2 regions of the Geobacillus sp. Y412MC52 genome follow, and region 2 is predicted to be linked to the other one. Evidence: riboswitches for the same ligand, from Rfam matches in the RefSeq annotation. Region 2 holds a riboswitch; the other holds the start of a gene.
The links. Region 2 has a riboswitch for thiamine pyrophosphate ahead of thiC (phosphomethylpyrimidine synthase ThiC). Riboswitches for the same ligand answer to the same signal wherever they lie in the genome.
Positions count from the first base shown of each region.

Region 1: another riboswitch for thiamine pyrophosphate. It lies ahead of tenA (thiaminase II); the one in region 2 lies ahead of thiC (phosphomethylpyrimidine synthase ThiC).

Region 1 covers NC_014915.1:576,265-583,862, reverse strand. Annotated here, with positions in the region: gene thiO (glycine oxidase ThiO) at 1-174, opposite strand, end outside; gene tenI (thiazole tautomerase TenI) at 178-783, opposite strand; gene GYMC52_RS03015 (energy-coupling factor transporter transmembrane component T family protein) at 800-1,582, opposite strand; gene GYMC52_RS03010 (ABC transporter ATP-binding protein) at 1,579-3,033, opposite strand; gene GYMC52_RS03005 (ECF transporter S component) at 3,048-3,638, opposite strand; gene tenA (thiaminase II) at 3,662-4,345, opposite strand; TPP riboswitch at 4,452-4,559, opposite strand; gene GYMC52_RS02995 (class I SAM-dependent rRNA methyltransferase) at 4,702-5,886, shown strand; gene GYMC52_RS02990 (MFS transporter) at 5,950-7,155, opposite strand; gene GYMC52_RS02985 (YfiT family bacillithiol transferase) at 7,373-7,598, opposite strand, start outside.
Region 2 covers NC_014915.1:411,168-418,765, forward strand. Annotated here, with positions in the region: gene GYMC52_RS02080 (PP2C family protein-serine/threonine phosphatase) at 1-315, shown strand, start outside; gene GYMC52_RS02085 (RDD family protein) at 485-898, shown strand; gene GYMC52_RS02090 (methyl-accepting chemotaxis protein) at 1,556-2,809, shown strand; TPP riboswitch at 2,945-3,058, shown strand; gene thiC (phosphomethylpyrimidine synthase ThiC) at 3,230-4,918, shown strand; gene GYMC52_RS02100 (RNA-guided endonuclease InsQ/TnpB family protein) at 5,148-6,266, shown strand; gene GYMC52_RS02105 (aminotransferase class I/II-fold pyridoxal phosphate-dependent enzyme) at 6,877-7,598, shown strand, end outside.

The DNA of each region.
Region 1 (7,598 bases), 170 kb from region 2:
CGTCGAAAACTCGGATTGCGCCCCAAGCATGCCGGCTGCCGCGCTTGACGCCCCGCTTCCCATCGTTCCTTTTTCAAAAATGGCGACGCGATGCCGCCGCTTGGCGAGCTCAAAACCGATGGCCGCCCCAATCACCCCGCCGCCGACGATGGCGACGTCATACCGATGCGTCATCCCCTATCCCCTCCCTTTCACGATGTCTGCCAGCCGTTTGGCCTCAGCAACGGGGTCAGCAGCGAAAAAAACAGCCGACAATACTGCCACCCCGGCTGCGCCCGCTTCCAGCACCCGACGGGCGTTGCCGGCGTGAATGCCGCCGATGGCGATGACTGGAATGGACACGGCGGCCACGATTTCCGCAAGCGAGTCCAGACCGCGCGGCGGCAAACCGGGCTTGCTGTCCGTCGGAAAAATATGGCCATACAAACAAAAGTGAGCGCCATCCTGTTCGGCTTGTTTCGCCTCCTCCGACCCGTGCACCGAGCAACCAACCGTCAAGTCCGGAAACGAGCGGCGGACGGCGCGCACCGGCAGGCTGTGATAAGCAAGCTGCACACCTTTGACACCGTAGACAGCGGCGACATCAACCCGGTCATTGACGATGATTTTTTGCGGCGGCACCCCGACGCGAAGCAGTGCCGCGACAAACGCCGCCACTTCACGCGCCGTCTTCCCTTTTTCGCGAATATGAATCAGGTCGGCATACGGATGGGTGTGCGCACAAATCGCGGCGAATTCGTCAACCGTCTGACGCCCGGTGGAAACGAAATGGAGAACCCCCATCGCCATCCCTTTCTTTCTACCGTACATCGCTTATAGAAATATACGGATAATGAACACCGACATAGTAGGCGGCGAACATCAAAGCGGCAAACAAGGCGACAAGCCAAATATCATATTTGCCGAACCCGATTTCATAATAAAACGTGCGCCGCCCGCTGCCGGAAAATTGTTTCGCTTCCATCGCCACGGCGATGCGCTGGGCGCGGCGGATGCTTTGCGACAACAGCGGAATGGCGTAGCGCTTCACTTTGCTGAGGACGCCCTTGTTCGGCACGCCGCGCACTGTTAACGCATAGCGGATCGCCTGAAACTCTTCAAGCATAATCGGCAATAGGCGAACGGCCGCCAAAAAACTGTACGCATACTTTGGCTTCAGTCTCAACTGCTGCATGAGCGAATAAAACAACGGAACCGGCCGGGTCGTCAGCGAGAAAATCAATCCGAGAAGCCCAAGCGCCAAAGCGCGAAACCCGATGTGCACCCCGCGCCAAAAACTTTCGGCTGTAACATGGATGAACCCCCAGCGAACCCATGTTGTCGTTCCCTCGCCAAACATCATCATCGATGAAGCCGTCGAAACAAACACGAGGAAAAACGGCAAAAACAGCCAAAACAACACATTCGCCGGATAGCCGGTGCCAAAGCAAAACAAAACGAAGAGAGCGAGCGAAACGTTAATCAGCACGTTCGGGTTATGAATGAACAACACAGCGAAAAAGAGCACGACAAGCACAATGAGCTTCAAGCTCGGGTTCGTCTCATGAAGCCATGTCTCGCGGCAGCGAACCTCCCATTTCATCGCCCTGCCCCACCTTCCGCCAACACCGGCTCTCGAATTTCAAGCTGTTCGTCCCGAACGAGCGCCCCATCTTCAATCACCCACTGTCTCGTCGCAAAGCGGCGGACGATTTGTTCGTCATGTGTAACCATCATGATCACCGCTCCTTGTTCGCGGTACGCTTCAAGCATTTCAAGCAAAGCAAACGTGTTTTTCGCGTCCTGACCAAACGTCGGCTCATCAAGCAAAAAGAGGCGTTGGCCGGCGACGATCGAAGCAGCGACGCTCAACCGCCGCTTTTGTCCGACCGACAGTTGGTACGGGTGCTGGTCTTGCTGCTCAACAAGGTCAAATTCACGCAACAGGCGGGTGATGGTTTCCTCGATTTCCGCTTCCGGCCGCCCTTCAAGCCGAAGCGAGTAGGCGAGCTCTTCGCGAACGGAATGGGCGACAAATTGCCACTCCGGATTTTGGAAAACAAACGCAATATGGCGGTAGAGCGGGTGTTGCCGCTTGATGTCGGCGCCTAGCAGCATATACTCTCCGTCCGTGCGGATGAGTTGCATAAGCGCGTGCAGCAACGTGCTTTTGCCAGCGCCGTTTTTTCCGGTGACGGCAATCCATTCGCCGGCGTGCACCGCTGCTTCAGGAACATAGATTTTCGCCTCCCGGCCGCGGAACCCGCGAAAACGGGCGAGGCGAAGAAGCTCCTCGCCTTGATGGCGATTTCGCCGCCTTGCCGTCCGGTCATAGTCGTCCCAGACGCCTGGATACCAAATCCCTTCAGCGGCAATGACGTTTTTATAGTCGGAAAACACCGCCTTCGCCTCGCCGTCGGCGATGATGCGCCCATCGCGGCCGAACAAGACAATGCGATCCACAAAGTCGAGCACATGGTCAATTTTATGCTCGACGATGACGACCGTTTTGCCGCGGCCCACCTGCTTCACCGTTTGCCATACCGCCTTCGTCCCTTCTTCATCAAGCAGCGCCGTCGGCTCATCCAAAAACAAGACATCCGGCTCAAGCGCCAGCACCGAAGCGAGCGCCAACCGCTGCTTCATCCCGCCGGAAAGCGTATGAATATCAGTATGCGGGGCGATCTCCAAACCGACCTGGTCCAGCAGGGCGCGGATGCGGACGGGCATCTCGTGGCGCGGCACGCTCTGATTTTCAAGGGCAAAGGCGATTTCCTCGTCCGCATACGGCATGCAAAATTGCGCATCAGGATCTTGGAAAACATAGCCCCACCGTTCCGGCCGCTTAAGACGCTCCGCTTTCATCGGCACATCGATCGAGTGGGGAATGATGCCAGCCATCACTTGCAATAATGTCGACTTGCCGCATCCCGACGGACCAAGGAGGAGCACTTTCTCCCCCTCGGCAATCGAAAGCGACAAGTCGCGAAACAGCAGCCCGTCGCTCCCGGGAAATTTCAGGCGCAGCCGATCAATCGCAATTGCTTGTTTCATCGCCATTCGCCGCCTTACCGGTTCAACGCATCGTAATCGTCTTTTGAAGCCGGCCGCCACATTTGCGTCACTCCGGTTTTTTCGAGCGCTTTCGCCAATGAAACAGCAAGCACGCCGGAGATGAGGATGGCGCCGATAAAACGCGCCAGCAAAAAGAGCGCCATATTCCATGGGGCGAGCGCCTCAATATAGCCTTTGTAAAAGTCCATGATGAGCGAGCCAATCGTCGCCCCGACCGCGCCGAGCGATACAACGAACGTATCAAAGCGCCGATAGCGGAAGGCGGCAAAGACGAGCTCGGCAAACAGCCCTTGAACGACCCCGTAAATGAGCACTTCAAGCCCCCATTGCGATCCCATGATCAGCTCGCCGGACGAAGCCGCAATCTCCGCGAGCAACGCCACCCCTGGCTTGCGAATGAGCAAATAAGCGAGCGAGGAGGCGATAAACCACATGCCGTAAATGAGTTGATCGAGATGAAACCCTACTGCTCCCACCGCGCTATATAGCGGGCCCCATAATTTGTAAATAATGCCAAACACAATCGCAATGACGATCGTCGTTAAAATATCCGCCAATTTTAACCCTTTTGTCTTCACTTCCATCCTGTTCTCCTCCTTGTCTCACGTCAACGGCTCGCCGCCAATTCAGCCGACGGCCACTGCTCAAGCCGATACGCCATCTCCCAAAACTCGTACTCATATTCGCTGCTGATGAGGAAATGCCGCTTCATCCGATGGCGATCCTCTTCGGTGACCGCGTCAGCGATGTCGTCAAGCCGCGCGATTTGCTCTTCCACAAGCGAGCGGAACCAGTCCGAACTGTAGGTGCCGATCCATTTTTCATAAATCGGATCGTTCGGGCGGCACGTTTTCAAGCGCTCGCCAATTTCGTAATACAGCCAGTAGCACGGCAAAATGGCGGCGATAACATCACCGAGATGCCCTTCGTACGCCGCGCGGTACATGTGCGACGTATAGGCGTACGCCGTCGGCGCCGGAATGAACGCCGCCCTTTCCTCTTCCGTAATGCCCAAGAGCTCGGCGAACGTTTCATGCAGCGAAAGCTCGGCTTCGCACGTGCTTTGTGCATGGTGCGCCAACCGGGCTGTCGTCGCCAAATCCGGCGATTTCGCCGCCCCGATCGCCTGCACGCGGGCAAAATGGCGCAAATAATAGGCATCTTGCATCACGTAATAGCGAAACTTCTCGCGCGCAAGCGTCCCTTGGCCAAGCTCCTGAACAAACGGATGGCGGAAACTCGCCTGCCAGATCGGATCGGCCGCTTGGCGCAATTGTTTGGCAAATGACATTCGTTTTCCCCCTTTTTGGCAAAATAAAAACGCCGCTTCCTTTGCCGATTGGCGTAAAGAAAGCGGCGTGGGCATGCGACGTTGGCCAGGCAAAGCCTAGCCTTGCTGTGCTGCTCCTCCACTTCCCTACGCTGGCATTACCCAGATCAGGTGCTAAGGGTCTCAAAGGCACACTTTGATCTCAGCCTTTCTAAAGGCCCCCCTAGTGGATGATGGTGCAATTTTCAGTTTTCTTTACACTTAATCATACCATGGCACGAACGATTGTCAATCTTTTTTTCTCCGACGTTGCGCTATGCGTTGCAATCCGCTATGATGGAAACGCAGCAATTGACGACGGAATGGGAGTGGAAACGATGGCGAAGGTCATCCTGAAAAGAGAACGGAAAAAACGGCTTGAGCAAGGGCATCCATGGATTTTTCAAAGTGAAGTCGACCGCATCGAAGGCGATGCGACGCCGGGCGACTTCGTTGACGTTTACAATCATCAAGGTTATTGGCTGGCGAAAGGATATATCAACCCCGCTTCGCAAATCATCGTCCGCGTCTTGACGCAAAACCCAAACGATGAACTCGATGAGCGCTTTTTCATCGACCGCATCCGTCAGGCGTGGGCGTACCGTGAACGGATGATTCCCGGCGTTCGCTCCTGCCGCGCCGTCTATGGCGAAGCCGACTTTTTGCCCGGATTGATCGTCGACAAATATGAAGATGTGCTTGTTGTGCAAATTTTGGCGCTCGGCATGGAAAGGCGGAAAGACTGGATTTTGCGCGGCTTGCTTGACGTGTTTGCCCCAAGGGCCATTTATTTGCGCAACGATGTGTCCGTTCGGGAGCTTGAGGGTCTCAAACAAGAAAAAGGCTTTTGGTACGGGAAAGCGGAAACGGAAATCGAAATCGAGGAAAACGGCGTGAAATACATCGTCGATATTGAAAACGGACAAAAAACCGGCTTTTTCTTCGACCAACGGCAAAACCGCGCCGCTCTTCGTCCGCTCATCGGTCCGGAGACGACCGTGCTCGACTGCTTCACCCATACCGGCTCGTTTATGCTAAACGCTTGTCTGTATGGGGCAAAACATGCTACTGCCGTCGATATTTCTGAACATGCCATCGAAACGGCGAAACGGAACGCCGCGTTAAACGGATTCACGAACGTTGAATTTGTCGTCGCCAACGCCTTCGACTATTTGCGCGAGTCGGTGCGCGCCGGCAAACAGTGGGATGTCGTCATCATCGACCCGCCGGCGTTCGCGAAATCGGCCCATGCCGTCCCGAAGGCGCTGCGCGGCTATAAAGACATTAACTTAAACGGATTGAAGCTTGTCAAAGACGGCGGCTTTTTCGTCACATCAAGCTGCTCGTACCACGTCCGCCCGCACCTATTTCAAGAGATGATCGCTGATGCGGCATTTGACGCGAAAAAAGTGCTGCGCCAAGTATATTGGAACGGCGCCGGCTACGACCACCCGAAACTCCTTGCCGCGGAAGAAGGCGACTACTTAAAATTCGCCATTTACGAAGTGCATTCTCGGCGGTGACGAGCCGCCCTCAAAGGCCGTTTCGATGCGCTGCTGGGCAGAAAAAACGCCTAGGGGTTATCCCTAAGCGTTTTTTCGTTCCCTGGAGCGAAGCGATTGTTCTTTATGCAAGACCGACAGATAGACAAGCATCGAAAGGAGCACCGAACCGCTAGCAGCTAAATAAATGCTCGGATAGCCGAACCAATGGCTGATTTGGCCAAACACCATCGCCCCGACGCCGACCCCTAAATCAAAAAACGAGAAAAATGTCGCGTTCGCCATTCCCTTGCGGTGGGCAGGCGCCCGCTCGACGGACCACGCCTGCAGCCCCGGTTGCACCATGCCAAAGCCGAAACCGTACAGCACCGCCGCCAAAAGCAACGCCCATTCTCCCGGCAGCCAAGCGAGAAGAAGCATCGCCAGCAAAATAAGCCCCGCACCAGGGAGAAAGACGGCTCGATGCCCTTTTCGGTCATACAACTGGCCAGCGAACGTTCGCGTCACCATCAAGGCAAGCGCGTAAAGCAAAAAGTACAGTTGCAGGCCGCCGATCTGTTTTTGCGCCGTATATAGAGGCAAGAATGAGGCGATGCCGCCGAACGTCACCGTCAAGAAAAACAACAGCAACGACGGGGTCAAAGCGCTTTTTTCATACAAATCCCATCTGTTCGCCCCTTTGCCATGCACGGCTTCCGCTTTTTTATACGTGATCGCGGCGGCAAACAGCACCGAAGCGACTCCAAGCGCCGCACAAATGGCAAACAGATGGCTAAACGGAATCATAGCGGCAAGCACAAGTCCAAGCGACGGACCAAACGCCAAGGCGATATTCCCGGACAGCCCGTAATAGCCCATTCCTTCCCCGCGGCGACTCGCTGGAATGATGTCCGTCGCCACCGTCCCGGAAGCGGTTGTCGAAAACCCCCAGCCGATTCCTTGGACGACCCGCATCAAAAAGAGAAGGAAAATGCTTGAGATCAAGCTGTAGGAACCGACAGAAATGACAAAAATGAGAAGCCCCAATAAAAACACAAACCGGCGCCCTTTCGTCTCAAGCGCATGGCCGGCGAACGGACGGACGATGAGCGCCGAAAACGTAAACACACCGACGACAACGCCAATCAGCTGATCGTTGCCGCCCAAATGCTTGACAAACAGCGGAAGGGTCGGCAGCGTCATTTGAAACCCAAGAAACACAAAAAAATTGGCCAAACAAATCAAAACAAAATCTTTCGTCCATATTTTTTCTTTTTGTTCTGCAATAAGCGGCTGCTGCTCCGCTCCCATACCGATCCCCCTTGCGAACTATGTATTTCGTGTCCCTTAATATTTGTTAGTATAACATAATCCTATGCCGCCGTTTAAGCAAAATGCTATTTCACCGTTCTCCCGGCAGGATGACGACAAAAAAGCCCCGCCCAGCCGGCGGTTCCCGGTTGTTGTTTGCGCAGCACCATCCTTCTATGATGCATGAAGAAAAAAGCCACCGAAGAATCGGCAGCCTTTACCATCCTTTTCGTTTGCGCAACGACGCAACTTGCGCGGTATGATGTTTCCCATGCCATGCATACAACGCGGTCAATACATACAGCGGCATCTCCCCCGCTGCCCCTTCCGGCCGAACGGTTCGGTGAAAATCTGCCTCCGTCATCGATTCAAGCAACGCCGCCCATCGCGCATGCAGCCCGTCAAGCAATAAAAGCGACGGTTCAATGGGCAACGAGCAAGCA
Region 2 (7,598 bases):
GGGTTTTTGTTCCAACCGGACGGAACGGTGGCGGAGTTGGACCGCGGCTGCGCGCCGATCGGGCTGCTTCCGCGCCTTTTTGTCGACAGCGGCCGGTTGCGCTACGAGCCGGGGGCGACGCTTGTGTTGTATTCCGACGGGGCGATCGAAGGGGAAACGGGCTCTGTCCGGCAAAAGATTGAAGCGTTCCGCGATGCGCTGGCGCCGCATATTTTATTGGACGAGCAGGTGCTTTTGGACCATCTGCGCCGCCATTTTGCGCAAAAAGGGCCGCTTCCGGACGATTTTTCGGCGGTGGTGGCGAAGCTGGGCTAAAGAAATTGCTGCAAGAAGATCGATTCAAGCATCTTGAGCGTGTGTAGCAGGGACCACCGCATCGAAACAAAAAATCGATTTTCTTTTATACGCCATTTACGGTAAAATGAAGACAATTATACTGTTAATGGAGAATACAATATAGAAAAGGCAACAGGAGGGAAGACATATGGCGGTGACGAATCCGGCTGGATTTTGGAAGCGGCTGTTGGCTAACTTGTTGGATGCGATTGTCGTTGGCATTCCGATTTCGATCATCGGCTATTTCATCACTGGCAGTTGGGAAACGAACTGGTTTACGTCATTAGCGAACATCCTTTACGCGTTAATCGTTCCGGCTGTTTGGTACGGATATACGGTCGGCAAGCGGATGCTTGGCATCCGGATTGCGAAAGTCAACGGCGGAAAAGTCGGCATCGGCACGATGTTTTTGCGCTCGTTCGTTGGCGGACTCGTATACTTTATCACGTTTGGCATTGGTCTCATCATTAGTGCGATTATGGTTGCTGCGAGAGAAGACAAACGGTCGATTCACGATTTTATCGCTGGGACGTATGTGACAACGGAAAAACCGACGGTGTAAAGCAGAAAACAGCAGGGGGTGTCCCAAGAGGGTCGGGACGCCTTTTCTTATCTTTCGTGACGGATCATCAACGATCAAAAGAATGACGCTTTTGAGTGGGGCCTTGTTGTTTTTTAGAAGGCCGGTGAAAAAAGGCTGTCGCACGCCAATCAGCGGCATTTCTCCAAAAAATGAAAGTTGATTTCTCAATGTTTCTCAAATGAAAAAACGACCGGGATCAGCCGCGTTTTTCACTAAATCATCAGCCCTTTAGAGGGCTGGTGAAAAACGACCGATTTCGCCGAACCCGTTGCTTTCGGCTGAAAGAGAAGCGTTGATTTTACAGGACTTCTCAATTTGAGAAGAGATTCCGTTTTCCGCGGCTTTTCACTAAATCACCAGCCTTTTAGAAGGCTGGCGATTTAAGAGGGAATATTGCTCTTCAACACTGTTGTTCAAATTGAAAAGTCTTGCGGCGCCACAACTTAATTCCTTGCGATTTCTCCCAAACCGAGCGAATCCGTTGTTTTTCACCAGCCTTTTAGACTAGAAAATCTTTGCAAATCCACACATTCATGATTATGGCCAGGAAGGAAAATGAATGATCATTCACGAATCTATTTAAGCGGTGAAGATAAAGAAAAGACGATTGCATAATGGAAAAGGAGGAGAACGACTTTGTCTTCATCCAGTTATATTATCCGCACAATGTTCGTTGTCATTCCTGGCACAGCGGCGATCGGCATGGCCACATGCCTGGTCAACGGCATTCGCGGGGCGGCATTTTGGTGGACGCTTGTTGCTACGGTGCTGTTTGGCGCGATGCTCGGCTTCGTTTCGGCAACGCTCAACTATCGACGGTTTGTTGCCCCGATTGCCGTTATTAACGAACATTTAGGCAAGATGACAGGCGGAGATTTGACGGTGCGCATACCGCTTGATCGCGTGCAGCAGCTGCGGCCGATTGCGGCGTCGTTAAACGATATGGCAAACGCTTGGCAAAGTGTGATGGGGCAAGTCCAACATCATGCCGAAGAAGTAGCGCAATATTCTCAGCAGCTTGCCGCCGTCGCCGAACAGACGACGAAAGCGACAGAGCAAATTGCGACAACGATGGAAACGCTTGCGGCAAGTGCGGAGGAGCAGGCCGATGCTGTCCGCACCACCGCCGCGTCCGTGCATGATATTTCCCAAACATTGAGCGACGTCGCTTTCCATACGAAAGAAGTGGCGCACCAGGCTGAGAAAACATCGGCGAAAGCAGAGGACGGCAAGCAGTCAATCGGACAAATGTCCAAGCAAATGCAGTTCATTTACGATCATGTGCAAACGCTCGGCCAGGTGGTGAAAGGGCTTGGGGAGCGCTCCAACGAGATTGGACAGATTACGGAAGCGATCACCGGCATTGCGTCGCAGACGAATTTGTTGGCGCTCAATGCGGCGATCGAAGCGGCGCGCGCCGGCGAGCAAGGGAAAGGGTTTGCGGTTGTCGCGGATGAAGTGCGGAAGCTCGCAGAACAATCAGCGCGCTCAGCGCAACAAATTTCCGAGCTGATCGGTTACATTCAAGAAGAAACGAAGCGGGCGGTTGCGTCTGCCGAACAGGTAATCTCCGAAGTGGCGAAAGGATTGAACGTGGCGGCGGCATGCGGCCAATCATTTGCCCATATTCGCGAGGAGGTCGGCCAAGTGAGCAAACAAATTGGACAAGTATCGTCCGCCATCGAGCAAATGACGGAGCATGCTCGTCAAGTGAACGACGCACTCCAACAGATGACCAATATTGTCGAACAGTCAGCGTCCGGTGCGGCCAACGTATCGGCAGCGACGCAGGAACAAATGGCTTCCGTCGAGGAAATCGCCTCTTCGTCGACATCGCTCGGTCAGATGGCGGACGAGATGCGGGCAATGCTGAAGAAATTTTCTGTGTGAGTGAGGAAAAGGACGCTTTCTTCGAGAAAGAGGGGCTTTCAAACGACGTGTGGGAGTCAACGTTTAGAATAAAATGGTTTGCATCTTTGCCAATTGCTTGATAAAATAAAAAAAGTCAGTCATCATTGTGATACGCTTATCTGCTAGGGGAGTCCGAGAGCCGGGCTGAGAAAAGAACGCGATGAAGTTCTTTGACCCTTTGAACCTGATCTGGGTCATGCCAGCGTAGGGAAGCAGGCAGCGGGAACAGATGGACGTGTCTTGTTCATTTGGCCTTTTGCCTTCGATCAGGTTCCGGTGTCGGAACCTGTTTTTATTTTGAATCGGCCGCCATCGCCTATTCTCGTGTTTGCCCCGCTTCAGACGGTGTGGCTTCAGATCTGATCTTTCATCATTTTATGTTGAAAGGGGAAGCCACGCATGGAAAACATCCGCTCGTTTATGTCGTTTCCGGAAAGCCGCAAAGTGTACATCGAAGGGTCGCGCCCGGATGTGCGCGTGCCGATGAGAGAAATTGCTTTGTCGCCAACGAAAACGCCGCAAGGAATGGTGGAAAACAAACCGGTGCGTGTCTACGATACGACGGGCCCGTATACGGATCCGGATTTTGAACCGGACGTGGAGAAAGGCTTGCCTCCTCTTCGCCGTCGCTGGATTGTCGAGCGCGGCGATGTGGAGGAAATGGAGCGGTCTTCTGTTGCGATCCAACGTTCGCTTCCGTTTGTGCGCCGTCCATTGAGGGCAAAGCCCGGAAAAACAGTGACACAAATGCATTACGCCAAACGGGGGATCATTACGCCAGAAATGGAGTTTGTCGCGATTCGTGAACAAATCGATCCAGAAATTGTCCGCCAAGAAGTCGCCGCTGGTCGGGCCATTATTCCGGCCAATATTAACCATCCAGAGAGCGAACCGATGATCATCGGCCGTTGTTTCCATGTGAAAATTAATGCCAATATCGGCAACTCGGCTGTTTCTTCATCGATTGAAGACGAAGTGGAAAAATTGCTTTGGGCGGTGCGTTGGGGCGCCGATACGGTGATGGATTTATCGACCGGCAAACACATTCATGAAACGCGCGAGTACATCATCCGCAATTCGCCGGTCCCCGTGGGAACGGTGCCGATTTATCAGGCGCTCGAAAAGGTAGGAGGGGTGCCGGAGAAGCTGACATGGGACGTGTACCGCGAGACGCTCATCGAGCAGGCTGAACAAGGAGTCGACTACATGACGATCCACGCCGGTGTGCGGCTTCATTACATTCCGCTCACCGCCAACCGGACGACCGGAATTGTCTCGCGCGGCGGCTCGATCATCGCCCAATGGTGTTTGGCCCACCATGAAGAAAACTTTTTGTATACGCATTTTGAAGAAATCTGCGAGATTTTGAAACAATACGATGTCGCGATCTCCCTTGGCGACGGGTTGCGCCCCGGCTCCATCGCCGATGCGAACGATGAGGCGCAGTTTGCGGAACTCAAGACGCTCGGCGAGCTGACGAAAATCGCCTGGAAGCATGATGTGCAGGTGATGATCGAAGGGCCGGGGCACATTCCGATGCATAAAATTCGCGAAAATGTCGAGCGGGAACAGGAAATTTGTCATGGAGCGCCGTTTTATACGTTAGGGCCGCTTGTCACCGACATCGCGCCCGGGTATGACCATATTACGTCAGCGATTGGCGCCGCCATCATTGGCGCTTATGGAACGGCGATGCTTTGTTACGTAACGCCCAAAGAACATTTAGGGTTGCCGAATAAAGAGGACGTACGCGCCGGGGTCGTGGCCTATAAAATCGCCGCCCATGCGGCTGATCTGGCAAAAGGGCATCCAGCCGCTCAGCAGCGTGACGACGCGCTCTCGAAAGCGCGCTTTGAATTTCGTTGGAACGATCAGTTCAATTTATCCCTCGATCCGGAACGGGCCCGCGAGTATCATGATGAAACATTGCCGGCTGAGGCGGCGAAAACGGCCCATTTTTGTTCGATGTGCGGGCCGAAATTTTGTTCCATGAACATTTCACATGAACTGCAACGGAAAATCAAAGAGGAGGGGATGAAAGAAAAAGCGCAACAATTTATTCGGCAAGGGTCGTCGCTGTATCAATGACAAGAAGCGGGCTGCGATGCTCGGCATGGTGGAGAGGATATAGAAGTTCGATCAACGGAAAAAGCATGAGCTGGAAAACGCTCGGTGCTGATCGAAGCAGCGGAGGGGGGCGAACGTTCATCGTCTTTGGCGAGGAGACCCCCACTTCAACGACCAAAGGGAGTAAGTGGGGGAGGAATCGCTTTTTTTGTGTTTTTGTATCACTTTTAGTGAAAGAGAGGTGAGACAAATGGACATGACGTTAACAGCCAAAATAAAAATTTACCCAACAGCGGAACAAGCAGAAGTATTGAAAGCCACCCTTTCCGCTTATCGACAAGCGTGCAACGCTGTGTCTGTTGTGATTTTTGACACAAAAGTGCTTGCACAAGCCAAGTTACACGACATGACCTATCGTCTACTTCGATCAAACTACGCTTTGCGTTCGCAAATGGCGCAATCTGTGATTAAAACGGTGATCGCTAGATACCGTTCCCTAAAAAGCAATGGTCACGAATGGACATTGGTTCGCTTTAAAAAGCCTGAATATGATCTCGTTTGGAATCGAGATTACTCCATTGTTCAAGGGTTATTTTCTGTCAATACGCTAGAAGGACGAATCAAAGTGTCATTCGAACCAAAAGGCATGGAACCATATTTTGATGGCTCATGGACGTTTGGCACAGCCAAACTCGTCTACAAGCATAACAAATTCTTTTTGCACATCCCCATGACCAAAACAATTCCAACCGTAGATGAACACAACATTCGCCAAGTGGTCGGTGTCGATGTAGGGGTTAACTTTCTTGCAGTAGCTTATGATTCGCAAGGGAAAACTATCTTTTTTAACGGACGAAAAATCAAGCATATGCGTGCCAAGTACAAACGAATGCGAAAAACCCTCCAGCAAAAAGGGACGGCTTCTGCGCGTCGGAAGTTGAAAACAATCGGACAACGAGAAAACCGTTGGATGACGGATGTGAACCATGCTGTCACGAAGGCACTCGTTCGTCAATATGGAGAACGTACCCTTTTTGTATTAGAAGATTTAACAGGCATTCGTGAAAAAACAGAACGTGTACGTATCCATGACCGATATGAAACCGTATCGTGGGCTTTCTATCAGTTCCGTCAAATGTTAGAGTATAAGGCACGTTTGCATGGGTCAAAAGTGATTGTGGTTGCTCCGCATTACACCTCTTTGACATGTCCAAAGTGTGGTCATACGGAAAAAGCCAATCGAAAGAAACGTACACACACCTTTTGTTGTCGAACATGCGGATATACCTCAAACGATGACCGCATTGGTGCTATGAACCTTCAACGAAAAGGAATAGAGTACATCGTTGAAGGAACGACACAGGCATGACCTGCGTCGTTGGGTAGTTGTCAACCTGCCCCCTGATGCAACCCCAAGTCAAGGAAGGAGGACGAAGTCCGCTCGCACTTCTGGGGAGTTGCAAGCCCCCACTTCAAGCGTTAGCTAAGTGGGGGTAGTTGACCGCCCCTCTTGTTTGTTGTGCAAATTGGTCCGGTTCCTTATTATTTTAAAAATATATAATTTTTAAAAAATATATTTACAAATCGTTTCGGATTGATTATGATAATGGCATAAGGTGCAAATTTCTAGTCATAGAATGATCATGCGGGGAAAACTGCGCAGTCTATCGCGGCGCCTTCGCCGGCGCTTCGCTTCCATAGACAGCGGCCAGTTGCGTCATCGAACCGTGGATGATGCCGGCCGCTTCTTTTTATGGCGAAAGGGCCGGGTTTCAGAAGGTTGATCGCGTTTTTCTAGCAGCTTAGTGAAAAAATAACCACTTCTCCTGCATCGACCGCTTTTCGAGAAAAAAGATTTTGATGATGTCTTGATGTGAGAAAGCCATTGGTATTATAGGCTGCTTCTTGAACGTGAGACGGGCATGAGGGTGATGGGCGTGCGCATAAACTGAAACGAAGGGCCATGAGGAGGGATGGGATTGAACACATTTTCCGATATTGTGCAGACGATGCCGCCATATTTGTTCTCCCGATTTCAGAAGAAAAAAGAAGAACTGCTAAAGCTCGGGGTCGATGTCATTGATTTAGGGATCGGCGCCCCCGATTTGCCGCCCCCTTCCTTTGTCATCGAAGCGTTGAAAGAAGCGCTCGATGCGCCAGAACACTATACGTATTCGCCGTATGGCGGCTGCAGGGAGTATCGGGAAGCGGTCGCGCGTTTTTATGAACGGGAATATGGCGTCAAGCTCGATCCGGAGACCGAGGTGTTGGCGTTAATCGGCTCGAAAGAAGGAATCGTCCATTTGCTGCAAGCCGTTCTCAATCCCGGCGAGCTCGCCTTAGTGCCTGATCCGGGCTATCCTGTCTACCGGACGGCCGTCCATTTTGCCCGCGGCCAGAGCCTATCGCTGCCGCTCGATGCGCAACATGGTTATATTCCTCGGTTTGATGCGCTTCCCTCGTCCGTTTATGACCAAGCGAAAATCATGTTTCTCAATTATCCGAGCAATCCGACGGCCGCCGCTGTCGATTTGGATGTATTTGCCGAAGCCGTTTCACTTGCCCGTCAGCACCAGATGTTCATTGCTCATGATGCGGCCTACTCGTTCGTGACGTTTGCCGGTTTTCAAGCGCCGAGCATTTTGCAGGTGGACGGGGCAAAGGAAGTGGCGGTGGAATTTGGATCGTTGTCCAAAAGCTA